DNA from 3 places in the Thioalkalivibrio sp. HL-Eb18 genome. Region 1 is predicted to be linked to each of the others. Evidence: predicted binding sites of a transcription regulator. Region 1 holds the regulator's gene; each other region holds the start of a gene.
The links. Region 1 encodes FliA, which starts transcription of late flagellar genes. Its sites were predicted from a motif close to GCTAAAGTTNNNNNNNNNNCNGCCGATA; they were not measured.
Positions count from the first base shown of each region.

Region 2: a site for FliA is predicted at 6,648-6,675, ahead of F813_RS0102105 (chemotaxis protein). Genes of this name have one in related genera too.
Region 3: a site for FliA is predicted at 2,207-2,234, ahead of F813_RS0109020 (flagellin). Genes of this name have one in related genera too.

Region 1 is NZ_KB822971.1:34,847-44,443, forward strand. It holds partial or broken gene flhF (flagellar biosynthesis protein FlhF) at 1-944, shown strand, start outside; gene F813_RS0109825 (MinD/ParA family protein) at 1,104-1,928, shown strand; gene F813_RS0109830 (RNA polymerase sigma factor FliA) at 1,925-2,686, shown strand; gene cheY (chemotaxis response regulator CheY) at 2,746-3,126, shown strand; gene F813_RS0109840 (protein phosphatase CheZ) at 3,229-4,005, shown strand; gene F813_RS0109845 (chemotaxis protein CheA) at 4,085-6,232, shown strand; gene F813_RS0109850 (chemotaxis response regulator protein-glutamate methylesterase) at 6,235-7,341, shown strand; gene F813_RS0109855 (flagellar motor protein) at 7,342-8,085, shown strand; gene motD (flagellar motor protein MotD) at 8,093-9,010, shown strand; gene F813_RS0109865 (ParA family protein) at 9,007-9,597, shown strand, end outside.
Region 2 is NZ_KB822961.1:130,017-139,613, forward strand. It holds gene pheS (phenylalanine--tRNA ligase subunit alpha) at 1-785, shown strand, start outside; gene pheT (phenylalanine--tRNA ligase subunit beta) at 785-3,145, shown strand; gene F813_RS0102070 (integration host factor subunit alpha) at 3,150-3,449, shown strand; gene F813_RS0102075 (MerR family transcriptional regulator) at 3,433-3,789, shown strand; tRNA gene F813_RS0102080 (tRNA-Pro) at 3,873-3,949, shown strand; gene F813_RS0102085 (flagellar brake protein) at 4,047-4,763, opposite strand; gene F813_RS0102090 (flagella synthesis protein FlgN) at 4,882-5,367, opposite strand; gene flgM (flagellar biosynthesis anti-sigma factor FlgM) at 5,381-5,695, opposite strand; gene flgA (flagellar basal body P-ring formation chaperone FlgA) at 5,827-6,561, opposite strand; gene F813_RS0102105 (chemotaxis protein) at 6,804-7,733, shown strand; gene F813_RS0102110 (protein-glutamate O-methyltransferase CheR) at 8,007-8,822, shown strand; gene flgB (flagellar basal body rod protein FlgB) at 8,993-9,403, shown strand; gene flgC (flagellar basal body rod protein FlgC) at 9,440-9,597, shown strand, end outside.
Region 3 is NZ_KB822969.1:94,773-104,369, reverse strand. It holds gene F813_RS0109030 (flagellin) at 1-126, opposite strand, end outside; gene F813_RS0109025 (flagellar protein FlaG) at 388-747, opposite strand; gene F813_RS0109020 (flagellin) at 894-2,129, opposite strand; gene F813_RS0109015 (YIP1 family protein) at 2,646-3,275, opposite strand; gene cobS (adenosylcobinamide-GDP ribazoletransferase) at 3,351-4,121, opposite strand; gene F813_RS0109005 (histidine phosphatase family protein) at 4,231-4,803, opposite strand; gene cobT (nicotinate-nucleotide--dimethylbenzimidazole phosphoribosyltransferase) at 4,800-5,861, opposite strand; gene cobU (bifunctional adenosylcobinamide kinase/adenosylcobinamide-phosphate guanylyltransferase) at 5,914-6,435, opposite strand; gene F813_RS0108990 (cobyric acid synthase) at 6,432-7,919, opposite strand; gene cobD (threonine-phosphate decarboxylase CobD) at 7,916-8,875, opposite strand; gene cbiB (adenosylcobinamide-phosphate synthase CbiB) at 8,928-9,597, opposite strand, start outside.

The DNA of each region.
Region 1 (9,597 bases):
ACGCGAGCAGCAGGCCGCGGTGAATGCGGTCCATGCCCCGCACGAGGCGTCGCCATCCGCCTCGCGTCCGACCCCGGGCTCGGCCTGGCCCGCGGACCCCGAGCTTGCCGCGATGCGCCAGGAACTGCGGGATCTGCGCAGCCTGCTCACTCGCCAGCACAGCGACAACGAGGCCGCACAGTGGGCGGCGCGACATCCGCTGGCGGCGGAGTGCAAGTCTCGTCTGATGGACCGGGGGTTCAGCGAGTCACTGGCGCGCAGTCTCGCCGGGAGTATTCTCGACGACAGCACCGTGGAACAGGCCTGGGAGCGGCTGCGCGCACGCCTTTCCGGGGCGATTGCGACTCGCCATCCGGATATCCTGGATGAAGGCGGCGTACTGGCCCTGGTGGGGCCTACGGGGGTGGGCAAGACCACCACGCTCGCGCGCATCGCCCTGCGTCAGATCCGCCGTATGGGCGCGGATTCGGTTACGCTGGTCACACTGGATACGCAGCGCATTGGGGCCACGCGCCAGTTGCAGGCGTTCGCGCAGATGGCGGGCGTGTCATTGCGGGTGCTGCAGGGCGCGCGCGAGTTGCGCGACATGACCGCGCGGGCGGAGGATGGGCACCTGATCCTGGTCGACACCGCCGGACAGGCACCTTCCGCGGTGGGTGACGAGTCCCTGTTCGCCGGCTGGCCGAACCGTGTTCGGCGCGAGAGCTGGCTGGTCGTCTCCGCGACCACTCAGGCGGCGGCGCTGCGAAGAGTGCTGGATGCGTTTCGGAAGACCGAGCCATCGGCACTGGTGCTGACCAAACTCGACGAAGCCGAACAGTTGGGGGAGACGTTGTCGGTATTGCTCGATCAACACCTGGGTCTCACGTTTGTCAGCGATGGGCAGCGGATTGCCGAAGACTTCCACCGGGTCGAGACGGGCGATCTGACCCGGCGGGCGCTCGGCGAGGAGCGCGGGCCAGCGCGTCGATCCTCTCGCGATGAACGATGGACCGATGCAAGCCTGGCGGATTTCGCAAATAACGGTCGCAGTGCGCCGTCGCCGGGCCGTACTCGGGATGCGGGCGTTCTGGAGATGATCCATCCGGTAGGGAAAGGACGCTATGCCACGCACTAATGAGCCGTTGAAGGTCATTGCGGTTGCCTCCGGCAAGGGCGGCGTCGGCAAGACCAATGTGTCGGTTAACCTGTCGGTAGCGCTCGCGCGGCTGGGCCGCGAGGTCATGCTGTTTGATGCTGACCTGGGGCTGGCCAACGCTGATGTACTGCTCGGGCTGCGGCCCGAGCGCACCCTGCATGACCTGGTGACGGGGCAGGTGGACGACCTCCAGGAAGTCCTGATCGAGGGTCCCGAGGGAATCAAGGTCATCCCGTCGGCGTCGGGGATTGCGGCGATGGCGAATCTCACGCCGCTTGAGCACAACGGTCTGATCCAGGCATTCAGCGCCTATTCCAAACCGCTGGATGTGCTGGTGGTGGATACGGCGGCAGGTCTGCAGGAATCCGTGACGACCTTCTGCCGGGCGGTCCAGGAGACCCTGGTCGTCGTCTGCGACGAGCCGGCGTCGATTACCGACGCCTATGCGCTGATCAAGGTGCTGCACCGCGACCATGGCATGCGGCGTTTCCGGCTGGTCACGAACATGGTCCAGGACCGCGCGGGTGCCGAGCGTTTGTTGCAGAAACTCACCACGGTTTGCGACAACTACCTGCCGGAGGTGATCCTGGATCTTGCCGGTTACATCCCGATGGACGAGCATCTGCGCAAGGCCGTACAGAAACGTGCGCCGGTCGTGCAGCAGTATCCGGGCAGTCCGGCGGCCAAGGCCTTTACCGAGCTCGCCCGTACGGTGGACCGCTGGCCGGTGGCCCGTGGTGCGGACGGTGGTGTCGGGTTTTTCGTCGAACGGATGCTGCAGAGCGCATGATGTCGCCGCGTAATCGCCTTCCCGGATACGAGAGCGTGGCCGCGACAGGCCACGAGCAGCGCGTTGCGGAGCATATCGAGCTGGTGCATCGCATCGCGCATCATCTGATGGCGCGTCTGCCTTCCTCGGTCCAGGTCGATGACCTGATCCAGGCCGGCATGATCGGCCTGCTGGAGGCCGCGCGGCAATTCGAAGGCGGGCAGGGTGCCACGTTTGCTACCTATGCCGGGATTCGGATCCGTGGCGCGATGATCGACGAATTACGCCGCAGTGACTGGACGCCGAGATCGGTACACCGCAACAGCCGCAAGATCGCCGAGGCGATCCAGACGGTCGAAGCCAGAGAGGGGCGGGCGGCGCGCGGGGTCGAAGTGGCCGAGGAACTCGAGGTGCCGATCGACGAGTACTACTCGATGCTGCAGGACCATGCCGGCGCCCATCTGTTCGCGCTGGACGACCTGGGCGGCACTGATGGTGATGCGGACCGGGTGATCGAGGGGCAGGAGGCCTCGCCCTCGCGCACGATCGAGGCTGGAGAATTTCGCGAGGAGCTGGCCGCCGCGCTGGGTGATTTGCCCGAACGCGAACGTCTGGTGCTGTCGCTTTATTACATCGAGGAGCTCAACCTGCGCGAGATTGGCGCGGTGCTGGGGGTGACCGAGTCGCGTGTGAGCCAAATCCGCAGTCAGGCCGTCATCCGACTGCGCGCGCGCCTGGGTTCCTGGCTCGAAGACGGCGAGGCTTTGCAGTTATTCTGAGGGCCGCGCTCTAGTACTCACATGAATCATTTATCCCGGAGTGACCTGTGGACAAGGGAATGAAAATTCTCATCGTGGACGACTTCTCCACGATGCGACGGATCATCAAGAACCTCTTGCGTGATCTTGGCTTCAACAACACGCAAGAGGCCGATGACGGCAGCACGGCACTGCCGATGCTCCAGAACGGCGACTTCGATTTTCTGATCACCGACTGGAACATGCCCAACATGCCGGGCATCGACCTGCTGCGGGCGGTTCGGGCCGACGAGAAGCTGAAGACGATGCCAGTGCTGATGGTGACGGCGGAGGCCAAGCGTGATCAGATCGTCGAGGCGGCCGAGGCGGGCGTGAACGGCTACGTGGTGAAGCCCTTTACCGCGGAAACCCTCAAGGAAAAGATCGACAAAATATTCGAACGCATTGAAGCGCAAGGTTAACTTGGGTTTCGGTGTCGACATCTCCTGGTCCGCGACAATGCATGGCCGGGGGATTGATTCCGGGCATCACGTTCGGGATGGGGAGCGAGCAAGGGGCTTTGGATGACAGACCAAGAACAATCGATCGGTGAGCAGCAGATCGCTCGCGCGCGGGAGCTCGTGCAGGTTCTGGAGGCAGGGGACGAGGTGGCCGCGCGCGCGCTGATCCAGGAGCTGGCGCGTCCCTACGACCGCGAACTCTTCGACGAACTCGGAAAGCTCACGCGCGACCTGCACGAGGCCTTGCAAAGCTTCCGCGGGGATTCGCGGCTGGTGGAGCTGACCCAGGCCGAGATCCCGGATGCCCGTGAGCGTCTCAATTATGTGGTCACGATGACCGAGAAGGCCGCCCACGAGACCCTGACCGCCATCGAGACGAGTCTGCCGATTGCCGAGTCGTTCAGCCAGCAGGCCGGCGAACTGACGGCGAAGTGGACTCGTTTCCGAAATCGGCAACTCTCGGTCGATGAGTTCCGGGAGTTTGCCCGCGAGCTGGATGCGTTTTTTGCGCAGGCCAACGACGACACCGAAGAGCTGCGGCGCTTGCTGTCGGAAGTACTGATGGCGCAGAGCTACCAGGATATTACCGGGCAGGTGATCCGGCGCGTCATCCAGCTCGTGACGGACCTGGAGGAGAACCTGGTCTCGCTCATTCGACTGTCCAGCGGGCGCATGGAGACCATCGAGGCCGCCGAGAAGACGCTCGACGATGATACCGAGCGGCGCGAGGGCGATCGGCGCGGACACGGACCAGCAGTGCCAAAGACTCAAGATTCCGGCCAGGATGTCGTTCAAGGACAAGACGAGGTGGACGATCTGTTGTCCAGTCTGGGCTTCTAGGCAGCCCGCTGATTCCTGAATCAGCGGCTTCCCGGCGCCCATCCCTTAACGGCAAGCCTCACCGGAACGGAGAGACCGAATGGCCATCGACCCCAACGACGAAATCCTTCAGGACTTCCTGATCGAGGCCGGGGAACTGCTCGAAGGACTCAACGAGCAGCTGATCGACCTGGAACAGCATCCCGATGACCGGGATCTGTTGAACGCGGTATTCCGCAGCTTTCACACGATCAAGGGTGGCGCGGGCTTTCTGAGCCTGGATCCGCTGGTGACCGTCTGCCATCACGCAGAGGACGTGTTTAATCTCCTGCGCAACGGGGAGCGTCAGGTCGACGGTCACCTGATGGATACCATGCTGCGGGTCCTCGATACGCTGAACGTGATGTTTGGCGACCTCCGCTCCGGGGTCGATCCGACGCCCGCGGAGGCTGATCTGGTCGAAGACCTGCGGCGGATGGCGAAGAACGAAGACGTGGCCGGCAATTCCGAACCCGACGCAGTCGCGACGCCCGACGAGTCCCCCGAGCCGGAGCCGGAACCGGCACCCCCCGCGGAGGTGGAAGCGACCGCGATGGCCGCGGACGACGCGGCGGGGGAAGACTCGGGATTGGTCGGCGCCGATGACGAGATCACCGACGATGAGTTCGAGGCCCTGCTGGATTCGCTGCACGGCGATGGTTCGCCGCAGGCGGCCCAGGACTCCGCTACGTCGTCGAATGCGGACGCAGGGTCGCCCAGCACGGATTCGGATGCAGCCGGGCCAAGCGGGGATGAAGAGGACCTGATTTCCGACGATGAATTCGAGAACCTGCTGGACGAGTTGCAGGCGCGAGGTGATGGGCCTCCTGCCAGTGCCGCGCCGGCACCTGCTGCCGCTGAGTCGTCCACGCAGGAAGAGCCGAGCGTGGAGCCCGAAGCCGCCGCCAGTGCGGCACAGGAACCGCCGGCTTCCGAGGCCAAGCCACAGGCTGCCAAGCCTGCGGCCGCGGCGGCTGGCGCCCGGCAGGCCCCTCAGCGTGAGGCCTCGGTCCGTGTGAACACCGAACGGCTCGACGAGATTATGAATCTGGTCGGCGAGCTGGTGTTGGTGCGTAACCGCCTGAGCATGTTGCGAACCCAGCATGTGGACGACGAGCTGGGCAAGGCCATTAGTTCGCTGGCGTTGGTGACATCGGATCTTCAGACGTCGGTGATGAAGACCCGCATGCAGCCGGTCAACAAGGTATTCAATCGCTTCCCGCGGGTGATCCGCGATCTGTCGCGTAGCCTGGGTAAGGAGATCGAGCTGGAGATCTTTGGCGAGGACACCGACCTCGACAAGAACCTGGTCGAGGCGCTGTCCGATCCTCTGGTGCATCTGGTGCGCAACGCCGTGGACCACGGTATCGAGACCCCGGAGGTGCGCGAAAAGGCCGGCAAGCCGCGCAAGGGTACGGTGGTGCTCGGTGCGGCGCAGGAAGGCGACCACATCGCATTGCTGATCAAGGACGATGGGGGCGGTATGGATCCGCAGGCCCTGCGGCGCAAGGTCGTCGAGAAGGGCCTGATGGAGCCCGCGATGGCCGAGCGGATGACCGATCGCGAGGCCTTCAACGTCATCTTCATGGCGGGGTTTTCCACCAAGACCGAGATCTCGGATGTATCCGGTCGCGGGGTGGGGATGGACGTCGTCAAGACGAAGATCTCGCAGCTCAACGGGACCATCGAGATCGATTCCGAGATTGGGGTCGGGACCACGCTGCGGGTGAAGCTGCCGCTGACCCTGGCGATACTTCCTGCATTGATGGTTATCCTCGACGGGCGGCGGTTCGCGATCCCGCTGGCGTCTGTCTCGGAGATCCTGGACCTGGATCTGACCAAAACCCATTATGTGGATGACCAGGAGGTCATTGTCGTCAGAAATCAGGCGCTTCCGGTCCACTATCTCAAGCGTTGGTTGAAGCCGGGATTTGTCCCCGAAGCCAAGGCGGAGTCGCATGTGGTGGTGGTGCATACGGCCGATCGCAAGGTGGGGCTGGTTGTCGACGACCTGGTCGGACAGGAAGAGGTGGTGATCAAGCCACTGGGGCAGAACTTGCAGGGCGTGAAGGGTCTGGCAGGCGCGACCATCACGGGCGACGGAGGGATTGCGCTGATCCTGGATGTCGCCGATCTCGTGGGCTTGCTGACGCACAAGATCCCGTCGGCGGGCCGCACCCGGCGGCCCGCGCAAACAATCGAGGGCTAAGGATGCCGGTAAAGGTACTGGTGGTGGATGACTCCGGGTTTTTCCGCCGCCGCATCAGTGAAATTCTGGACGCCGACGCGGGGATCGAGGTCGTCGGCAGCGCGGAGAACGGCGAGGAGGCGATTCGCAAGGTCAAGGAACTGGACCCGGATGTCGTGACCATGGACATCGAGATGCCCGTAATGGACGGTATCACCGCGGTGCGCCGGATCATGGCCGAGAACCCTCGGCCGGTACTGATGTTCTCGAGTCTCACCACCGAGGGAGCCCAGGCGACCCTGGATGCGCTGGAGGCGGGGGCAGTCGATTTTCTGCCGAAACGCTTCAGTGACATCGCATCCGACGAGGACAGCGCACGTATGATGCTGCGCCGGCGGGTGCGCAGCCTTTCGCGCAGCCGGGCCCGTTCGGTCAGCCAGCCGGGGAGCGCACGTCCAGCGGTCGAGGCCCGCCCCTCTGCGCGTCGTGAAGAGTCCGATCGCAAGGCGGCCGAAGTACAGCGACAGGCACCGCCGGTCAGTCGGCCCGCCGTGCCGCTGCGGCAGGTCCGCGCGGTGCTGATTGGGACGTCCACCGGAGGCCCGGTGGCCTTGCAGGAGGTGCTCAAGGCCCTGCCGGCGAACTTCCCGCAGCCGATTCTGCTGATTCAACACATGCCTGCGAGCTTTACGCCGGCCTTTGCGGAGCGCCTGGACGCCATGTGCCAGATCCGGGTCAAGCAGGCACAAGACGGCGATGTCATGCGTCCCGGGGTGGCCCTGTTGGCCCCCGGCGGTATGCAAACCACGCTGGAGCGCGGCAGCCAGACAACGGTGCGCGTGACCGAGAGCCCGCTGGGCACGATCTACAAGCCCAGCGTGGATGCGGCGTTCAGCTCGGCGGTCGAGGCCTTGCGCGGACAGGTGCTGGCCGTGGTGCTGACCGGAATGGGCGCGGATGGCCGCGAAGGTGCGCGGGCGCTGAAGGGCGCCGGGGCACAGGTGTGGGCACAGGATGCGGCCACGTCGGTGGTGTATGGGATGCCGGCCGCAGTCGCGGAGGCCGGACTCGTGGACCATGTGTATCCGTTGCCGGATGTGGGCCCTGCACTGGTCAAGGGGTTTTGCTAGATGGATATCCTGAGCCTCATCGGGATCACCCTGGGGCTCGTCGCGGTGCTCGGGGGGAGTATCGCGAAGGGGAGTGGTCTGGGCGCGCTGTGGAACGCGGCCGCGTTCGTGATCGTGGTGCTGGGGACTCTTGGGGCCACCCTGGTGCAGGCGCGCATGGCGGTATTTCTCCACGGGATGCGCATTCTGCCCTGGGCGTTCAAGCCGCCGCGGATCGACAACGAGGCGATGCTGGCGCGCATCGTGGAGTGGTCCAACGTGGCGCGCAAGGAAGGGCTCCTGGGTCTGGAGACGCTGGCCGACGAGGAGAGCGACGAGTTCGCCCGTAAGGGGCTGCAACTGCTCGTGGACGGCTCCGAGCCGCAGACCATCCGCCAGATCCTGGAGGCGGATCTGGACAATCGCGAGCATTTCGATACCCAGGGCGCCAAGGTGTTCGAGAGCATGGGGGTCTACGCCCCGACGCTTGGCATTGTCGGCGCCGTAATGGGTTTGATGGCGGTCATGCAGAACCTGGCGGACCCCAGCAAGTTGGGGGCGGGGATTGCCGCGGCCTTCGTCGCCACGATCTACGGGATCGCGTCGGCAAACCTGCTGTTCCTGCCGGTGGCCAACAAGCTGAAATCGATCATCCAGAAGCGCTCGCAGCACCAGTTGATGTTGATGGAGGGTCTGATATCGATCGCTGAGGGCGAGAACCCCCGCAACATCGAAAGCAAGCTTAGCGGCTTCATCCACGAGTGAGGTCGCGATGGCCCGGCGAAAACGCCATGAAGAAGCGGAGAATCACGAGGCCTGGGCTATCCCGTATGGCGACCTGGTCACGCTGCTGCTGGCGTTTTTCGTCGTGATGTACGCGATCTCTTCGGTGGATGACGGGAAGTATCGTGTGCTGTCGGAGTCGCTGGTGGATGCCTTCCGCGCGCCGGCGCAGACTGACCCGATCCAGGTGGGCGAACCCACGGTGTCGCGTGAGCAATCCCTGGATGAGATGCGTGCGCTGGTGCCGATCGATGTGCAGCCCGGTATCGTCGAGGAGGGTGTAGCCCCGATCGACATGGCGTTTTCGGGCCTGCTCGACGACGCGGGCACGGATGACGAGCTGCAGGATTTCCTGGAGGCCCTGGCCGAGGTCGCCGAAGAGCTGGAAATGGCGATGGCCCCGCTGATCGAGGATGGTGATCTGCGGGTCAGCCGGGAGGCGTACTGGTTGGAGATCGAGATCACCAGCCGGCTGTTGTTCGGCAGTGGTTCGGCTACGCTGAATCCAGAGGCCCGGTCCCTGCTGGATGAGGTGGGGGCGATCCTGGCGCCGCGGGTGTCGCGGGTGCACGTGGAGGGCCATACGGACAATGTCCCGATCCAGACGGCGGTCTATCCTTCGAACTGGGAGCTTTCGTCGGGACGCGCCGCAGCCGTGGTAAGCGTGTTTGAAGACGCGGGCATCGAGCCGAAGAATCTGGTGGCCCTTGGATACGGTGAGCATCGCCCGGTCGCGAGCAATGACACCGAGCAAGGACGGGCGGAAAACCGGCGGGTCGCCATCGTGGTCCTGCCTGGCGCGCGCCCGCGTGAAGACGGGGCGCAGGAGCCCGAGCAATTGCGCGAGGACCTGCCGGTCTCGCTGGGGGCACCGACGATGGATGGGGACGAGGGGGATACCGAGTGAAGATCTGGGCGGTGGCCAACCAGAAGGGCGGGGTAGGCAAGACCACGACCACAGTCACCCTGAGTGGCCTGCTGTCGGGGCCGGAACAGCGCGTATTGATGGTCGACGTCGACCCGCATGGCTCGCTGACGGCCTATTTTGGCCACGATCCCGAGACGGCCACGCGGGGCGTATACGAGCTGTTCAGCCAGTGTGCAGAGGGGAAGCGCCCTGATCCGCGGGGGCTGATCCGCGAGACCCGCTTCCCGGGGCTGGACCTGCTGACGGCCAGCACGGCACTGGCCACGCTCGATCGGCAACTCGGTACGCGCAGCGGGATGGGCCTGGTGCTGCGCCAGGCGTTGGAGCAGGTCGCCGACCAGTACGACTACGTGCTGATGGACTGCCCGCCGATGCTGGGCGTGTTGATGGTCAATGCCCTGGCGGCCTGCGACGAGCTGCTGGTCCCGGTACAGACCGAGTTCCTTGCGCTCAAGGGGCTGGAACGAATGATCAATACCCTGAAAATGGTCCAGAAGTCGCGCAAGGCTGAACTGCAGTACCGGATTATTCCCACCCTGTTCGATCGGCGCACCCGCGCCGCGCAC
Region 2 (9,597 bases), on a different contig from region 1:
CCCTGGCCGAGCAGCTGGCCAGCGAGCAGGTGGACGTGACCCTGCCGGGACGTCGTCTGCCCGAAGGCTCGCTGCATCCGATTACCCATACGCTGGAGCGCATTGAGGCGTTTTTCGCCGGACTCGGGTTCCGCGTGGCCGAAGGCCCCGAGGTCGAGGATGACTTCCACAACTTCGAGGCGCTGAATATCCCCGAACATCACCCCGCGCGGGCGATGCACGACACGTTCTATTTTGACGCGCACCGCGTCCTGCGCACCCATACCTCGCCGGTGCAGATCCGCACCATGGAACAGCAGAAGCCGCCGCTGCGCGTGATCGCGCCGGGGCGGGTCTACCGCTGCGACTCCGATCTGACGCACAGCCCGATGTTCCACCAGGTGGAGGGGCTCTGCGTGGACGAGGACATCACCTTCGCGGATCTGCGTGGCGTACTCAGCGCGTTCCTGCAGAGCTTCTTCGACCGCGACGACCTGGCCACGCGCTTTCGTCCGTCGTACTTCCCGTTCACCGAGCCCTCGGCCGAGGTCGATATCCAGTGCGTGCACTGCGGCGGTGACGGCTGCCGGGTGTGCAGCCATACCGGCTGGCTGGAGGTGATGGGCTGCGGCATGGTGCATCCGAACGTGCTGGGCCATGTGGGCATCGACCCGGAGCAGTACACCGGCTTTGCCTTCGGTCTCGGGGTCGAGCGGATGGCAATGCTGCGCCACGGCGTGAATGACCTGCGCCTGTTCTTCGACAACGACATCCGATTCATTCGCCAATTCGGACGGACCGGCTAATGCGCATCAGTATTCAGTGGCTGCGGGACTGGCTGCAGATCGACGAAACCCCCGAGGAGCTGGGCCACCGCCTGACCATGGCGGGGCTGGAGCTGGACGCGATCGAGGCGGCGGCACCCGCGTTCAGTGGTGTGCGCGTGGGCCGGGTGGCGAAGGTGGAGCCGCATCCGGATGCCGATCGTCTGCGTGTCTGCCAGGTCGATGTTGGGGAGGCCGAACCGCTGACCATCGTCTGCGGCGCGCCCAATGTGCACGAGGGCATGGTGGCGCCGGTCGCCGTGGTTGGCGCGGTGCTGCCCGACAACTTCAAGATCAAGAAGTCCAAGCTGCGAGGCGTCGCCTCCGCGGGCATGCTGTGTTCGGCACGCGAACTGGGCCTTGCGGAGGACGCCGAGGGCCTGCTCGCACTGCCCGCGGACCTCAAGATCGGCGCCGACCTGCGCACGGCGCTGGGTCTGGATGATTACATCCTGGAGGTGGACCTGACCCCGAACCGCGCCGACTGTCTCGGGATGCGGGGGATTGCCCGTGAATGCTCGGCGCTGCTCGATCGGCCGCTGAACGAGAACGTGGCCGAGCCGGCCGGGGCGGAACTGGACGCACGTGTTGCGATCCAGGTCGAGGATACCGAGGCCTGCCCGCTGTACGCGGCGCGCGTGCTCGACGGTCTGGATGCGCGTGCGTCCACGCCTTTGTGGATGACCGAGCGCCTGCGGCGGGCCGGGGTGCGGCCGCTCAGCGCGATCGTGGATGTGACCAACTACGTGATGCTGGAACGCGGCCAGCCCCTGCATGCGTTCGACGCGGGACGCCTGGGTGACACCATCGAGGTGCGCTGGGCGCGCTCCGGCGAGTCGCTGACCCTGCTGGGCGGGGACCAGAAAGTCGAGCTCGCCGAGCAGGACCTGGTGATCGCCTCGGCGACTGCTCCGGTGGCCCTGGCCGGGATCATGGGCGGCGCCGACAGCGCCGTGGACGATGACACGACGCGGGTGGTGCTCGAGTGTGCCCACTTTGCCCCGCTGGCGCTGGCCGGGCGGGCGCGAGCCCATGGGCTGCATACCGACGCCTCGCATCGCTTTGAGCGTGGTGTGGATCCGACGCTGGTCGAGCAGGCCATGGAGCGTGCGACGCGTCTGTTGCTGGAGATCTGTGGCGGGCAGTGCGGGCCGGTGGAGCGCGTCGGTGAGCTGCCGTCTTCTCATTTCGAACAACCGATCCAGCTGCGCCGGCCTCGTATCGAGCGGCTGCTGGGGACGACGTTCGCGGATGACGAGGTCGAGCGTATCGTCGGTGCCCTGGGTTGCAAGGTTGCGTCCACGGACGACGGCTGGCAGGTCCGGGCCCCGCGCGCCCGCTTCGACATGGAACGCGAGGAAGACCTGATCGAGGAACTGGCCCGGGTGCATGGCTACGACCGGCTGCCGCAGCGTCTGCCGTCCCCGGTGGCGCCGGCTGAGCGGCCGCCGGCCTTGCGTGGTCTGCGCGATCAGCTGGCGAGCCAGGGGTTTCACGAGGTCATCAGCTTCAGCTTTATCGATGCCGAGGCCTCGCGGGCCTTCTATCCCACGGTGGAGCCGCTGGCACTGGCCAACCCGATCTCCAGCGATCTGGCGGTGATGCGCCCCGGCCTGTGGCCCGGTCTGGTCGCCACGGCGGCCTATAACCAGGCGCGCCAGCAGCCGGATCTGCGGCTGTTCGAGCATGGCCTGCGTTTTGTGCCGGATGCCTCCGGCCTGCGCCAGGAGCCGCGTCTCGCAGGTCTGCTGGGCGGACGGGCGCAGCCGGAGCACTGGGAGACCGCGTCGCGTCGCATCGATTTCTTTGATGCCAAGGGTGTCGTCGAGGCGCTTTGCGCCTCGGTGGAGGCGCCGCTGGGCTTTCGATCGGAGAAACATCCTGCGCTCCACGACGGGCAGTCCGCGCGGATTCTGGCGGGTGATCGTCCCATCGGCTGGGTCGGTCGCCTGCACCCGGCGCTTTGCAAGCGGTTCGATGTGGGGCCGGTGTATCTGTTCGATCTCGATGCCCGGGCGATCCTGCATGCACCGGTCGCGCAGTTCGCACCGCTGTCGCCCTATCCGTCGATCCGGCGTGATCTGGCCCTGGTAGTGAAGGAGACCGTTCCGGCCGGTGATGTGCTGAGCGCGATCGAAGAACTGGGGCTGGAGCTGGTGCAGGATGTTCGGCTGTTTGATGTCTACCAGGGCAAGGGCTTGAATCCGGACGAAAAGAGCCTCGCTTTGGGCTTGATTTTGCGGGCTTTTGATCGCACCCTAGGCGAACAGGACGTGGCAAACGTCACCGACAAGGTCGTCGAGCATCTGCACGCTCGCTTCCAGGCAACCCTGAGGCAGTGATTCCATGGCAGCAGTGACGAAGGCGGATCTTGCCGCCACGCTGAACGAAGAACTAGGCCTGAACAAGCGCGAGGCCAAGGAATTCGTCGAGATGTTCTTCGAGGAGATGCGCCAGTCGCTGGAGGATGGCGAGGGTGTGAAACTCTCCGGCTTCGGCAACTTCATCCTCCGCGACAAGAACCAGCGGCCTGGTCGCAATCCGAAGACCGGCGAGGAAATCCCGGTCTCGGCGCGCCGTGTCGTCACCTTCCGACCGGGTCAGAAGCTGCGCGAGCGGGTCGAAAGCTATGCTGGAAGCGAGTAACCACCAGGAACTGCCCGCGATCCCGGGCAAGCGCTACTTCACCATTGGCGAGGTTGCCGAGTTGTGCCAGGTGAAACCTCACGTACTGCGCTACTGGGAGCAGGAGTTCCCGATGCTCGAGCCGGTCAAGCGGCGGGGCAATCGGCGCTACTATCAGCGCCAGGACGTGATCCTGATCCGCCAGATCCGGGCCCTGCTGTACGAAGAGGGGTACACCATTAATGGCGCGCGGCAGAAGCTCTCCGGCGACGAGGCCAAGGGCGATCGCCAGCAGGCACGCCAGATCATCCAGGACACGATCTCGGAGCTGGAATCGGTGTTGCGCGTGTTGCGCGCCTGAGGTTCAGGGCAACACTGATCAGTGTTGCCCTGGCCGCTCGGGTCCTTTCGTGGGCGCGGGGAATGGGATATGATTCGCGGCTTCGGGGCGTAGCGCAGTCTGGTAGCGCATCTGCATGGGGTGCAGAGGGTCGCAGGTTCAAATCCTGCCGTCCCGACCAAATTCAACGGCTTGAAGAAAATTCTTCAGGTGAAACAAGAGGCCGCATTGAGCGGCCTTTTTTGTGTCTGGAGTGAGGGGGAGGCTGGCCTCGTCGGTTACTCCATCGAACGCCGTCGGGCCTCGCGCTGATAGTGCAGCAGGGCGATATTGAACTGCCGCTCCAGCCACTGGTTCATGCCGGTGACCTGGAAGCCAGCATACACATATCCGTCGCGCGGGCTGCGACGGCGGTTGGCCAGGCGCAGGTCGCCGCCCAGGCGTTCGCCAACGTCGGGCAGCAGCAGGTTCTCGAACCGCATCGGGGTCCCGATCTCGAGCGCTTCGACCCAGTCTTGCGGTACCTCCACGCACATCCCCTGAGCCGACAGGTCGGCCAGGTCCCCGATACCGGGGTCTTTCCATTCGCGGTACTGCAACTCGATGCGCGGGCGCTCGCTGATCGGGATATGCACGCGAAAGGTCTCGCGTCGCTGCAGATACTCCAGAGTGTCGGGGTAGGGGCAGACGTAGAGGACCCCGGCGTCCTCGCGTTCGATGCGCGAGACGGCGGTGGAGAAGCGTACGGCCACCCCGCGCAGGCTGGCGAATACCCGCATACCGGTGCCTTCCTGGGCGTGGCGGTTCGCTTCGACGGGCGTGAGTTCGTCGAGGAAGAGCTCGCGTGCACCGGAATCAAGGCGAACCAGGGCGGAGTTGTACAGTGGGCCATCGTCGTCGAGACGGACGTTGACGAGGGTGAGCTTGTGATCCAGATCCTTGAGGATGCCGGCAATCCGCTCCGGCTTGTCGACGGTGTAGTCGGTCTCTTCCATGCGTGGCGTTGTTGTAATTATTGGGCCAAGCCGCACGGTACTGCCGGGCGGTCCGGAATACCAGCCCCGGACGCGGAACGGAGAAGGGCGCAGAGGTGTCGCGCAGGGCGCGCGCGGGTCATGCGCGGGTGATGCGCCGACCGGTACGGCTGCCGGACTGGGTGCGGCCGTAGGGGTCGTAGGTGGGGGCCGGGCCGGGTTCCTCGCCGCGGAGGATCTGGATGGACATCTCAACGCGACGACGGTCGCGATCAATCAGTCGGGCATTCCCCTGGTTGAGGGTATTGCAGCGCTCCACCGAACGGCGCAGCGCCTGCCAGTGGTCCTCCAGCTCGGCGCTGCTCTCGAGCCGGCTGAACAGCCGTGCGAGGCCCTCGGGCGTATAGGTTTCGCCCGCCGCCTCGATCGTCTCGCGCTGTCGCCGGCTCTCGGTCTCGAGCTCCTGCAGGAGTGTCTGTTTCTGGGCCACGACGTCGCTCAGGGTCTCGGCTGCCCGCGATTCCACGGCGCGGGTCTCCTGCAGCAGGATGTCTTCCATTTGGTGGCTCAGCCGAATCGAGGCCTCCAGCGAGCGGAGAAAGGCGTGGCGTTGTTCGGGCGACATTGTGGGGTCTCGATTAGCGCAGCAGGCTTTCCAGCTCGATCATGCGATCGGCGAGCTGCTCGTTGTCTACCGGGTACTGGCCGTTGGAAATGGCCTCGCGCAATTCAGCGACACGCGCCTCGTCGAACGGGGCGTTGCCAGCGGCCCCGGAGGCGGCGTTCATTGCCTGCGCCGCGCCGGTCAGAGTGACGGAGTCATCCTGACGTGCGGGCGCGGGTGCATTGCCCTGGGCGCCTGCGTCGGGCCGGGAGGTCTCGTCGCGGCCCTTTACGCTCGAGCTGTTGCCGTCCGGGCGCAGGCCGGGGGAGTTCGGGCCTTTGATATCCATCATGCGGTTTCCTGTTTTTGCAATTCTACTGCAGGGGTTAGCGGCAGCGCCGGCTGAAACTGTAGCCCCTTGAGCCGTGACTTTTCGATTCGTTTCACAGTTTGTGGATGGTGACGAGACACACCGCCATTCTACAGGGCTACGCGTACATGTCCGGACTCGAGTACCTCGCCTTCCACGACGCGGCCGGACGAGGTGTTCTTCACGCGGATACGATCGCCCAGTATGCCGTTCTCCAGTGCCTCGCCCTGCATGCGGATCACCACTGAGCCGTTCTCGGCGAGGATGGTGACGCGCTGACCGCGGCTGACCACCTCGCGCTGGGTGACGTGCTGCTGGCCCAGGATCTGACCAGGTCGGATGTTGCGCCGGGTCTGCAGTCCCACCAGTTCGCTCTTGGTCTCGAAATAGCTCCCGGCATGGCGCGAGGTCTGAATACGCTTGGTGCGCACATCGCCGGGGAGGATCGTGTGCTGGCGCCGCAGGTTGCGGCTGGCGACGAGGACCTCGGCGTAACGCTCGACCGTGACTGGCACATAGATTGACCAGCTGACGGGGGCCTCGCACTGAACCTGTACCGCCGTATTGCCATCGCGCCGTCCGCCAGGCGGGAAACGGGTCTCCAGCGCCTCGCTGCATCGGGCCAGGCGCAGGCGGTTGTCCAGGCGGCCGATCTGAACTTCCACCGCTTCGTCGCCCGGTTCGACGTTCAGCTCCTCCTGGATGAAGCGCTCCGCCGCCAGGCGGATGTTCTCGACTGCCTCGATCTCGGCCTGTGCCGTTATGGAGACCAGAGCCAGAGCAACGCCCATGGCGGCCGGAAGCCACCAGGAGCGAATAGAAGGTTTGAGTGCTGGCTGGTTCATGGGCTGGATGCGCGTCGGCTCGTCAGGACTCGAGAGGTTTGAACAGACGTGCAAGCAGAAAGCATGCCAGGCAATAAGGGTCGTACCCTCAAGAGTGACTACGGCCGGCCGTTACCGGGTCTAGAACGCGTGCAATCGGCATGCGACGGCGGTTTGTAGCATGACAGCGTCGGTCCACGGGGTGCACACTGGGGACGGCGAGTCGAGGTGGCTGGCCGCTGGGCGAGGGGGAGAGCAGGACAATGAGTCAATTCATTGACGATGTGAATCAGCGTACCCAACTGGTGGGGCAGAACCGTATGGAGCTGCTCCTGTTTCATCTGGGGAGCTCGCAGACTTTCGGTATCAACGTATTCAAGGTGCGCGAGGTGATCCCGTCGCCGCCGCTGCGGCAGATCCCCGGATCGCTGAGCGTCGTGCGGGGCGTGGCCACGCTGCGCGGCGGGACTGTCCCCATCATCGATCTCGCGCGCGCCATGGGGTTGCGCACGGCCGTGGGCGAGACGGACAACCACAAGGTCGTGGTGACCGAGTTCAATCGGTCGGTGCAGGGGTTCTGGGTGTCCGCGGTCGACCGGATCGTTAACGTCAACTGGGAAGACGTGAAATCACCGCCTCGGGGGACTGGGCGCGAGTCGTTTCTGGTGGCGGTTACGGAGATCGACAACAAGCTGGTCGAGATCATTGACGTCGAACGGGTGCTGTCCATCGTCAATCCATTGCCGTCCAGTGTCTCCGACGAGGTACGTGCGGAGGCCGAGGAAGAGCGTGCACGGCATGGACAGCGCAAGATCGTGATCGTCGATGACTCCGTGGTCGCCCGCAAGCAGATCGAGGGTGCGATAAAGGGCCTGGGCTGGGAGTATGTGGTCTTCAAGGACGGTCGCGAGGCCCTGGATTTCCTGGAGGAGCAGGCCGAGGCTGGAACCGTGGACGAGGTGGTGGAGCTGGTGATCTCGGATATCGAGATGCCGCGCATGGATGGGTACACCCTTACCGCTCGAATTCGTGCAAACGATCGCCTGAAAGGCCTTCGGGTTCTGCTGCACTCGTCACTGAGCGGGGAGTTCAATACGGATATGGTCAAGCGTGCCGGGGCCGACGCCTTCCTGTCCAAGTTCAACCCCGACGAGCTGGCCGAGGCTGTACTTGATCAGACCCGCAAGGACTGATGCCGGTGCCCGCGCCGTTTGCGTTTATCGACCGATTCGGCCCTGGCGGCATGGAAGCGGTAACGGATTGCCGGCCGTGTGAAGATCGGCGGCCATGGCGCGCCGCATCCACCGCCCGTTGGGATGCTGTCGGCGTCCGCGCGGTTGCACGTATACTGCCCCTGTCCGGGATGGGGGTTCGCGTGCCCCTTGGCCGGGTTTTCCGACATGCTGTCAAGGATTCGTCATCAACGTGCCTGTCCGCCCGCACCGTCGACTTTCAAGGATGACTTCGTGATCGACTCGCGCGACTACGAGGAGTTCTCGCGTTTCCTGTCCGAATGCTGTGGCCTGGTACTGGGCGACAGCCGTCAGTATCTCGTGTCGAGTCGTCTGTCGCGGCTGCTGGACGAGTTCGGCTACAAGAGCGTCCCGGAGTTGCTGCATGCGATGCGTCAGGCGCCCAATCCGCGCCTGCGCACACGGGTGATCGACGCGATGACCACGAATGAAACCTCCTGGTTTCGCGATGGCTTCCCGTTCGAGATCCTGCGCCATGTCCTGCTACCGGAGCGTGCGGAGAAGGGCGCGGGGATCAAGGTCTGGTCGGCCGGCTGCTCCAGCGGGCAGGAGGCCTACAGTATCTCCATGGTGGTGTCCGAATGGGAAGAGTCGCGCCCAAAACGCGTCGTGCCGGTGTCGATTCTGGGTACGGACCTCTCGGAGAAGATCCTGGACGATGCCCGGCGCGCGGTGTACGACGGGCTGAGTATCGTGCGCGGCCTGAGCGAGGCGCGGCGTGCCCGCTTCTTCGAGACTGTGGCGGAGGGCCATCGCGTGCGTACGGAGATCCAGCGCCGCTGCCGCTTTCAGAAGCTCAACCTGATCGACAGCTACGCGGCACTGGGCAAGTTCGACATCGTGTTCTGTCGTAACGTACTGATCTATTTCTCCGCAGAGACCAAGCGACAGGTTCTTGACGGAATCGCCCGCCAGATGAACCCCGGTGGTTATCTGTTTCTTGGCGCTTCCGAGACCGCAGGCCCTTACACCCAGGCCTTCGAAACCGTTCGCACCGAGTACGGCTCGGTCCTTCGTCTGAAGGGCTGACGCGCCTTGTAGCGCTTCCCCATACGGTCGTTCCCGGCGACCTCGGCACCCCTATCCAGACATTCGTCAGCCCATAGTGGCACACCAATTGCTTTGTCCCTGTCATGCGGGGCGAAGCGGTTTCGTCCCGAAGAACCTGAAGTTCGCAATTGGCGGACGGGGTACGACGGATGAGTCTCTCTCTCGACAAGGCGATGGGCATTCTCCCGGAGGCGGTCAACGTCCGCGCGAAGCGGATGGAACTGCTGGCCTCGAATATCGCGAATGCCGACACGCCCAATTACAAGGCGCGCGACATCGACTTTCGCTCGGCATTGCAGGCGGCGGCCGGTGAGGGCGGCAATCTGCCCATGGCGCGCACCCAGCAGGGCCATATTGGTCCTGGAGGATCGGGCGGCACGAACGGGTCGCTGGAGACGCTTTACCGCGTGCCGTCACAGCCGTCGCTGGATGGCAACACGGTGGACCCGCAGCTGGAGCGAGCGGCCTTTGCGGAGAACTCCCTGCAGTACCAGAGCAGCCTCGAGTTCCTGAACCGCCGGGTTTCCGGCATCCGTGACGCCCTGCGGGGCGAGCGCTAATGCGAGCGCCAACGCTGGGACCAGGAGAGTGATGTCGTGAGTGATCTGTTCAAGCTGTTTAACACCTCGGCCTCTGCGCTGACCGCGCAGTCGGTGCGGCTGAATACGGTCGCGTCGAATCTGGCGAATGCCAACACCGTCGCGACCAACCCGGACGAGGCCTACCGGGCGAAGCAGGTGCTGTTTCAGACCGT
Region 3 (9,597 bases), on a different contig from region 1:
CTTTGCGCTGTTGATTCGCAGGCCCGAGGACAGCCGCTCGAGGCTCTGGCCCAGGGCACCCTGCGACTGGCTCAGATTGCGCTGAGCGTTCAGGGACAGGATGTTCGTGTTGATAACTTGGGACATGATTACGTCTCCTTACGGCATAGCTTTAGACCGCCTCGGGCGATCGCGATGGCGGCATTCAACCGCTCTCAGGCCCGTTAACGACAAGCTATCCGTGAGCTTTAACACGAATTTTCGATTTTCTTGCCATTGTGCCTCTGTGGGGTCCGCAACGATTTCCTGTCGAGCCCCCACATCCGATGCACACCCATATCGGCCGACAGAAAAAAGCCGGGACAAGCCCGGCCGAAAGTCACTGTGGTTGATAATGTGCCGGGTCGGTCAGGCCCGTTCCTCGACCCCCGTACCATCCAGGCCTTGCTGTTCCTGGAAATGACGAATCAGGGCCACCACTGCCTCCGGCGGAATCTGCCGGATCACCTCGTCCTGCTCGGCATCCTTGACCGTGATCACCGTCCGGCCGCTCGAATCATCCACGCTGAACTCCAGCGCACGCTTGGACGATTGCAGATAGGCGTTGATCGACTCCACCACCTGCTCCATGCCCTCCGACTCTCCCAAGTCCACAGACTGGGTCGATTCATCCAGCCCCCGTTCAGGAATATCGGGGCTCGCCGGGACATCCCCGAAACTGGCATTCCGAGAACCCGCGGTATCGTTCAACCCTTTAGCAACCGGCATCGAGGCATCGCCCTGCCCCTGACGGGCAGGCTGAAACACCAATGAAGTGATACTGCCAATCGAATCACTCATCTTGCTTCCCTCGCCATTAAAGGCGGGTGACCGTCTGGCCACCCGCCCGTCTCATGGCCTTTTACCGGTTCAACTTACTGCAACAGGGCCAGCACGTTCTGCGACGTCGCGTTCGCCTGGGCCAGCACCGAGGTACCGGCCTGCTGCAGGATCTGCGCCCGGGTCAGCTCGGCCGTTTCGGAGGCAAAATCTGCGTCCCGGATACGCGAGCGGGCCGACTCAAGGTTCTCCGAGGATACCTGCAGATTGGCAATGGTGTTTTCAAAGCGGACCTGGACCGAACCCAGATCGGCACGCAGAGAGTTCACCTGGTTCAGCGCACCATCGACGATGGCCAGAGCTTCGGTGGCACCGAAACGACTTGCAATGTCCACGTCGGTCAGATTCTTGGCTTCCGAACCAGTGTCGTCAAACAACGTGATGTCCGTGGTATTTCCCGCCCCGTCGTCATCATCGAGGCTCACTACGCCCCCGGTAACTTCAAAATCCGTATCGAAATTACCGCGGATCGCGATGGTCGTTTCGCCATCATTGTCGGTCACGAGTGCCGCACTAAGGCCCGCGCTGCGTACAGCCGCAACATCCTCGTCACTGCCTTCAAAATTGGCGATGGCAGAATTAATTTCCCGTACGGCATCTTCCAGCGACGTGACACCCGTCAGGTCGACCTCAATGTCAATATCAAGTCCTTCCAGCACCCCAACTTCATCAAGGTTAATCGTAATATCGGTCATCGAACCGATGCCAACATCGTTGATCTGCTCCTGGGTCAGACCGTCTTCCCCCATCGCAATGGCACGACCCAGCTCGGTAGTACGAGCATCCACGCCCGAAACGGCAATGTTCTGTCCCTGATTGGCCCCAATCTGGAAGAACAGATCCTGCAGCGCACCATCCAGGATCGCGTCACCGTTGAACTCGGTGGAGTTCGCGACGCGGCCGATCTCGGCGATCAGCTGCTGGGCCTCGTTGTTCAGGGCCTCGCGGTCGGAGGCGGAGTTGGAGTCGTTCGCCGCCTGGACGGACAGTTCGCGGATACGCTGCAGCGCATCGCCCACGGTGCTCAGCGCACCCTCGGCGGTCTGCGCAAACGAGATGCCGTCGTTCGCGTTGCGCACGGCCTGGTTCAGGCCGCGAATCTGGGTGGTAAAGCGTTCGGAGATCGCCAGACCGGCGGCGTCATCCTTGGCGCTGTTGATCCGCAGGCCGGAGGACAGTCGCTCCAGACTCTGGGCCAGCGCGCCCTGGGAATTACTCAGATTGCGCTGAGCATTCAGGGACAGGATATTGGTGTTGATGACTTGAGACATGATTACGCTCCTGTAGCGTCATGCCGAACCACCTTGGTCGGCTTCCTCGGCGAACACTCGTGCGCCTTCGAAAGCAGTAACGACCGCTCGACCGAATCCTTTAGCCCCATTCCGGAAAAATTTTGCCGCCCGCCTGAACGTGTCCACCACGGCGCACGCTCGCCACCCCAGCGCTTCGGCTCACACCACTCATCAGCCACGGCCGATACGAAGCCGCACAGCGCCACAGGGGACACAGGCCAGCCACATACCCGTGGTCCTGAACAACCGCTTTGACACACCCAGGTGATGCGAGAAACCTGTGTCAGGTCCGAAGCCGCTACTACCGTCATTGCCAAGGAGCAAGGCCACCCAGCAAACAGCCTCGACTCTCAGAGATATGGATCTTGGGCAACGAAAACCAAGGCGGCCCCAGTTGTCCGATTTCCCCCTGTAGGAGGTCAGCCCTCTGGCCGATGGGGCGTTGGCATGTTCCCAATCGGCCAGAGGGCTGGCCTCCTACAGGGCCGGAGTGAATCAGATCAGCCAGGTGGTGCCGATGCGGGTCTCGGGGGTGGCGCCGGGGATCAGGTCCATCAACAGCCAGCCGAAGATGAGGGTGATGAACGCGCCGCAGAAGACGGTGGCCACGAACAGGCCGATGCGGTTGCCGCGCTTCAGGCCGAGGATGCCGCGCAGCGACCAGTACAGCAGCCACAGGGAATACAGGATCAGCAGCAGGCCGATAGTGTTGCCCCAGGGCCAGGGAAAGGCGGCGGCCACGTTACCGACCCAGGCGGGCAGCAGGCCGATGGTCACCGCCAGCATCGCACGGTCCGGGTGGGAGTAGCCCTGGAACAGCTCGGTCAGGTAGTGCGCGGACCAGGCCAGGCCCAGCACCCCGATGCTCATCGCCAGCACGCTGTAGACACCGAAGCCCCAGGCCCCCGGCATCGCCTCCGGCGGCAGCCCGGTCGGGATGGTCTGGTACAGCCACTGGCTGACGATCACGCTGAGCAGCAGCACCGGCAACGCCAGTCGCACGAACGTCTGCCACCAGGGCGGCACCGTCTCCAGTTCGCCGGCCTCGCGTACCGCCCGCAGGGGGTTCGTCAGTGTGCGCAGGACCAGCCGGCCCGGGTTCAGACGGGAGGGGAATGAGTTCATCCCGTCAGTATGTGGCCATCCCGTGACGGTTTCGTGACAACACCAGCCCCGAACCCTGCCCTCGCCGATCAGCGCCTAGCCAGCAAGCGCCAGGACCAGAATCACGAGTGTCAGGGTCTCCACCAGCTCCAGCGTCGCCCCGGCCGTGTCGCCGGTGAAGCCTCCCAGCCAGTGTCTCAGTACGCGCGTTGCCACCCACAGCGTCAGGCCGGCGGCGACCAGGGCCGGTATCACCCCCCAAAGGCCGGAGAGCAGGCCCAGCACCAGCACCACGACGGCCGAGCCGCCCACGACGCCGATGGCGGCGCTGTGAGGAAGGTGCTTCGCCATGTCCGCACCCAACCCCACGGGGTTCACGTAGGGCGTGGTCAGAAACAGCACCGGCGGCACCACGCGCCCCAGCAGCACCGCCAGCAGCAGCGCGATCCAGGCACCGGTATCGGCCACCGCCACCAGCGCCGTGCCTTTCAGCAACAGAATCAGGATCAGTGCCGCCACAGCCATCGGGCCACAGGCCGGGTCCTTCATGATGGCCTGGGCCCGCTCCGGATGCCGCTGACCGCCGACCCAGGCATCCACCGTGTCCGCCAGCCCGTCCAGATGGAGTGCACCGGTGAGCGCGACCCAGAACGTCAGCACCAGCGCCGCGACCAGCAACACCGGCGCCCCCGGGATCGCGGACAGCCCGATCCCCGCCAGCACCAGAAGCAGACCCAGGATCAGCCCCACCAGCGGATAGGCCAGGAGCGAACGGCCGAGGTCCTCGGGTCGCGGCTCCTGCGGGGGCGTCGGCAGTCGCGTCAGGAACTGCAAGGCCAGCCAGAAGGGGGCAAACACGGAGTTCATTACTCCCCTCCTTCCAGTCTTGCCGTAGGAGGCCAGCCCCCTGGCCGATGGGGCGTTGGCCCATTCCCAATCGGCCAGGGGGCTGGCCTCCTACAGGTTTCCTGCCCGATCACGAGGGGACCCCTTCGCGCTGGCCCGGCTCAACAACGTACAGCGAGGCCAACGGGACTTCGATCGACAATAGCTTCTCCAACGGCCAGCCCTCCAGGTATGCGCGGAGCAGGCGAATCACCCCGCCGTGGGTGACGACCAGGACGCGATCACCCGGCGCGACCACGCTCTGCTCCCAGCCGGCCAGCACCCGGTCGCGGAAGCGGCCGAGGTCTTCGCCATGCGGCGGCGGGTAGCCGAAGGGATCCTGCCAGAACCGCCCCAGGGCCTCGGCATCGTCACACATCAGCTGCTCCGCGGTACGTCCCTCCCAGTCCCCGAAATGTAACTCCTGCAGGCGGGGATCACACTGCACGGGGATTCCGGCCGCGCGGGCGAAGCCTTCGGCCGGAAGCCGACAGCGCTGCAGTGGCGAACACACGACGCGATCCCACTCGCCGGAGGACTCGAACGCCGCGCGCATCGCCCTCTCGCCTTCAGGGGTCAGCGGATCATCACAGCCACGTCCGCGAAAGCCGGTGCCGGTGGTCTCGCCGTGGCGCAGCAGGCCGATCCGGGCTGCAGCGGTCACCGGGTATCGCCCGAGACGCCGGCCTCGGCGAAGGTCGCCATGCCGGCGTGCAGCTCGCAGGCCAGGCGCAGCAGGGGCACGGCGGTGGCCGCCCCACTGCCCTCGCCGAGGCGCATGCCGAGATCGAGCAGCGGCTCGGCCGCCAGTGCTTCCAGCAGCCGCTGGTGACCCGGCTCCGCCGAACTGTGGGCAAAAAGGAACCAGTCCGCCGTGCCCGGACACAGCCGCTCCGCCACCAGCGCCGCCGAGGTACTGATGAAACCATCCACCAGCACCGGCAGCCCGATCTGCGCCGCCGCAATGTAGGCGCCAGCCAGGCCCGCAATCTCGAACCCTCCCAGACAGCGCAGACTGCCGAGTGCCTCGCCACGCACCGCGGCGTGGGTGCGCAGGGCCTGCTCGATCACCTCGGCCTTGTGGCGTACCCCGTTCGCATCCAGACCCGTGCCGGGCCCAGCCAGATCAACCGGGGGCAGGTCCAGTATCGAACAGGCGAGTGCAGCGGCGGCCGTCGTGTTGCCGATGCCCATCTCGCCACCGATGAACAGTTGTGCGTCCCCCCGTCGCGCACGCTCGGCGCACTGGCGGCCGGCGTTGAGCGCGCGTTCCAGCTGCGCCGGCGTCATCGCCGGCTCGCGTACGAGGTTGGCGGTGCCGGGCCCCAGGTTCAATTGCTGCACACCGGCGACGGCCGGGGGCTGAGCCACGGTACCGAGGTTGATCACCTCGATGGACGCCCCCAGGTGCCGGGCCAGCACCGAGATCGCCGCGCCGCCGTTGGCGAAGTTCGCGACCATCTGCGCAGTCACGGCCTGCGGGAAACGCGAAATGCCCTCCGCCACCACACCGTGATCGCCCGCAAACACCGCGATATGCACCCGCTCCAGCATGGGCTGGGACACACCCTGCATGGCGGCCAGGCGCTCGGCGATCGACTCCAGTCGCCCGAGCGAGCCCGGTGGCTTGGTCAGATGGGCCTGGCGCTCGGCCGCCGCCTGGCCCGCCTCGGCGTTGAGGGCAGCCGGCGGCACCTGCAGCCAGTCACAGTCTTCGGTCACGTGTTCTCCTTATTTGACCAGTCTTCGTGGCCGCAGCAGAGCACGCCCTGGATCACAGCGGGTCACCCTTGAGCACATGCGGGAGGCCGGCGACGGTCAGGACGACACGGTCCATCGCCGGGGCCAGGCGCTGGTGCAGCCAGCCGGCCTCGTCGGCGAACCGGCGGGACAAGGCATCCATCGGGGTAATCCCCATACCCGTCTCGTTGGACACGAACACGAGCGTGCCCGGCAGGCGCGGCACGGTCGCGATCAGGGCCTCCCGCTCGCGCTCGATCAGGGCCTCGTCCTCGGTGCACAGGAGCTGGGTCAGCCACAGCGTCAGACAGTCGACCAGCAGGCACCCATCTGGCCTTGCAGCCTCTTCCAGCGCGGCGGCCAGGCCGGTATCCGCCTCGATCAGGCCCCAGTCTCCGGGACGGTCGGCGCGATGGCGCTCAATGCGGCGCGCCATCTCGGCGTCGTCGGCACGCGCGGTAGCGACATAGGTCACGTGCAAGCCGCTGGCATCGGCCAACTGCTCCGCCAGCCGACTCTTGCCGGAACGCACGCCGCCGAGCACCATCGTCTTCATGTCACAGGCTCCGAGTTTCCTGCCCGCAGCAGCGCGAGGATGCGCCCCAGGTCCAGGTGCGCCTCCAGGGTATCGGCCAGGCGTTCCAGGCCACGCTCGCGGGCGGTCGCCAGGTCTTCCCCATGCTCCGTCCCCGTGCGCATGCCGGCCCAGTGCAGCAAAGCCTCGGCGGCAGCGGAGGTATCGAATACCCCATGGACATAGGTCCCCGCCACCGCATCGTCCTCGCTGCGCGCGCCGTCCGGGCCATGCTGCAGCTCCAGTAGGGCGCGACCCAGCCCGGCTCCGGTCGTCACACCGGCATGGATTTCGTAGCCCTCCACGTGGGCTTCCTGGCCCAGCACACGCCCCCCGGCAACACGCTCCAGGCGCTTTTCGGGCGCGAGACGCGTCTCGATGTCCAGCCAGCCCAACCCCGGCGTGGAACCAGGCCGCCCCTCGACGCCGTCAGGATCGTGTACGACCCGACCCAGCATCTGGAAGCCGCCACAGATCCCGAGCACCTTGCCGCCATAACGCACATGGCGGCGCAGCTCGGCCTCCCAGCCCTGTTCGCGCAACCAGGCGAGGTCATCACGCACGGCCTTGGACCCGGGAAGGATGATCAGATCCGCCGGCTGCAGCGACTCGCCCGGGCCGGCGAAGCGAAGGTCCACAGCCGGGTGCAGGCGCAGCGGGTCGAAATCGGTATGGTTGGAGATACGCGGCAGGGCCGGCACGACGACCTTCAGGGCATCCGCCACCTTCTGCGGGACCGCCTCGCGCGGCAGGGCGTCCTCGGCATCCAGGTACAACCCGTGCAGGTACGGGATCACCCCAAGCACCGGCTTGCCGGTCTCCTGCTCCAGCCAGTCCAGCCCCGGCTGCAGCAGGCTGATATCGCCGCGAAAGCGGTTGATCACGAAACCCTGCACCCGCGCGCGCTCCGTCTCGCTCAACAGCGCGAGCGTGCCTACCAGATGCGCGAACACGCCGCCGCGGTCAATATCCGCGACCAGAATCACCGGACAGTCCACCGCCTCGGCAAACCCCATGTTGGCGATATCGCCTGCGCGCAGGTTGATCTCCGCCGGCGAGCCCGCGCCTTCCACCAGCACATGCGCATACTGCGCGGTCAGTCGCCGATGCGAGGCCAGCACGGCCTCGCGGGCAACCGGCTTGTAGTCGTGGTAGGCGCGGGCATCCAGCTCGGCCGCCGGGCGGCCGTGGATGATCACCTGCGCCCCCTCATCGGAGGTGGGCTTGAGCAGCACCGGATTCATGTCGGTGTGCGGCTCCAGGCCGCAGGCGGCGGCCTGGAGGGCCTGGGCGCGCCCGATCTCGCCTCCGTCCAGGGTGACCGCGCTGTTCAGCGCCATGTTCTGCGGCTTGAACGGCACCACCGACAGCCCGCGGCGATGCAGCACCCGCGCCAGCCCGGCCACCAGCACGCTCTTGCCGGCATCCGAGGTGGTCCCCTGCACCATGAGCGTTGTACCGTTCATGCCTGCTGCAGCTCCGTTTCCAGCCGCTGCCAATCGGCCTCACGCCCCGGCAGGCCAAAACGCAGGCTGGCCGGACGGTCGAAACGACGCACGAGGATGCCCTGACGCGCCAGCGCATCCTGAATCGCCTGCGCATGGTCGGTCCGGCACCACTGGAACAGCGGCGTCCCGCCCGCCGGCGGCAAGCCGGCATCCCGCAGCAGCGTCTCGAGCCGGCGCCCTGCCTCCTGCAGTTGCCCGCGCGTCTGTGCCTGCCACGCCCGGTCTTCCAGCGCCTGCTGCGCCACCCACCGCGCGGGACCGGGCACGCTCCACGGTCCCAGCAACTCGGCGATGCGCCGCAGCCAGCCGTCCGGGGCCAGAACGAAGCCGACCCGCGCACCGGCCAGGCCGAAGAACTTGCCCAGCGAACGCAACGCGAACAGGCCCTCGCGCGGCGTATGTCCAGCCAGACTCTGCTGGGGCGTGGTGTCCATAAAAGCCTCGTCGACCACCAGCCAGCCACCCCGCTCGGCGAGCCTGCGGTGCCAGTCGAGCAGCGTCTCGGGAGCAAAATACGCGGCGGTGGGGTTGTTTGGATTGACCAGCACCAGTACGTCCAGCGTGGACGCGGCCCCGGCGAGTTCGCCCTCCCTCACCGCGACCACTTCGTGTCCAGCCGCCCGCCAGGCACGGGCGTGCTCGTTGTAGCTCGGCTCCAGTACCCCGACACGGGCAGGCCCCGCTCGCAGCCGGGGCAGCGCCTGAATCGCCGCCTGGGAACCGGCGACCGGCAGTAACGATGCAGCGCCGTAGTACGCCCGGGCGGCGGCCTCCAGCCCGTCCTCGTCCTCCGGGAGGCGCTGCCAGGCCTCGGCGGGCACCGGTCCGACGGGATAACCCTGCGGGTTGATCCCCGTGGACAGGTCCAGCCACTGCGCCTCGGGGATCCCGTAATGCGCCGCCGCCGCACGCACACCGCCCCCGTGGACCTGCTTCAGCGGCCCGCTCGCGGATTCGGTTGTGGCGTTAGACGAATACAAGAATCAGTACTCCTGTGGCGATGGCCACCAGCCAGATCGCCAGCGCGTGATCGACCAGCCGCAGTGCGGCATCGATGGCACCCGGGCCCGGGGCGGCGCCGGCACCGAGGACCGGCCGATCCTCGGTACCCCCGGCATAGTGCGCCGGACCGCCCAGCGTCACCCCCAGCGCCCCTGCCCCGGCGGCCATCACCGGTCCCGCGTTCGGGCTCTTCCAGCGTCTGCCCTGGTCGCGCCAGCAGCGCAGCGCCGTCCGCGTCTGTCCGGCCAGCGCATAGGCCAGGCTGGTCAGGCGTGCCGGGACCCAGTTGAGGATATCGTCCAGCCGCGCCGCGACCCGCCCGAAGCGTGCATGGCGCGGCGTGCGGTAGCCCCACATCGCATCCAGCGTGTTCACCAGACGGTAGACCACGACACCCGCCGCACCCGCGACCAGGAACCAGAATACCGTCGCGAACACCGCGTCGTTGCCGTTCTCCAGCACCGACTCCGCCGTGGCCGCACGAACACCGGACGCGTCCAGCTCCGAAGTATCGCGGCTGACCAGCATGCCCACTGCCTGTCGGGCGCCAGGAAGGTCCCCGGCCTGCAGGGCATCAATCACGCGACGGGCGTGCTCCTCCAGCCCGCGCCCGCCGAGCGCCAGCCACAGCACG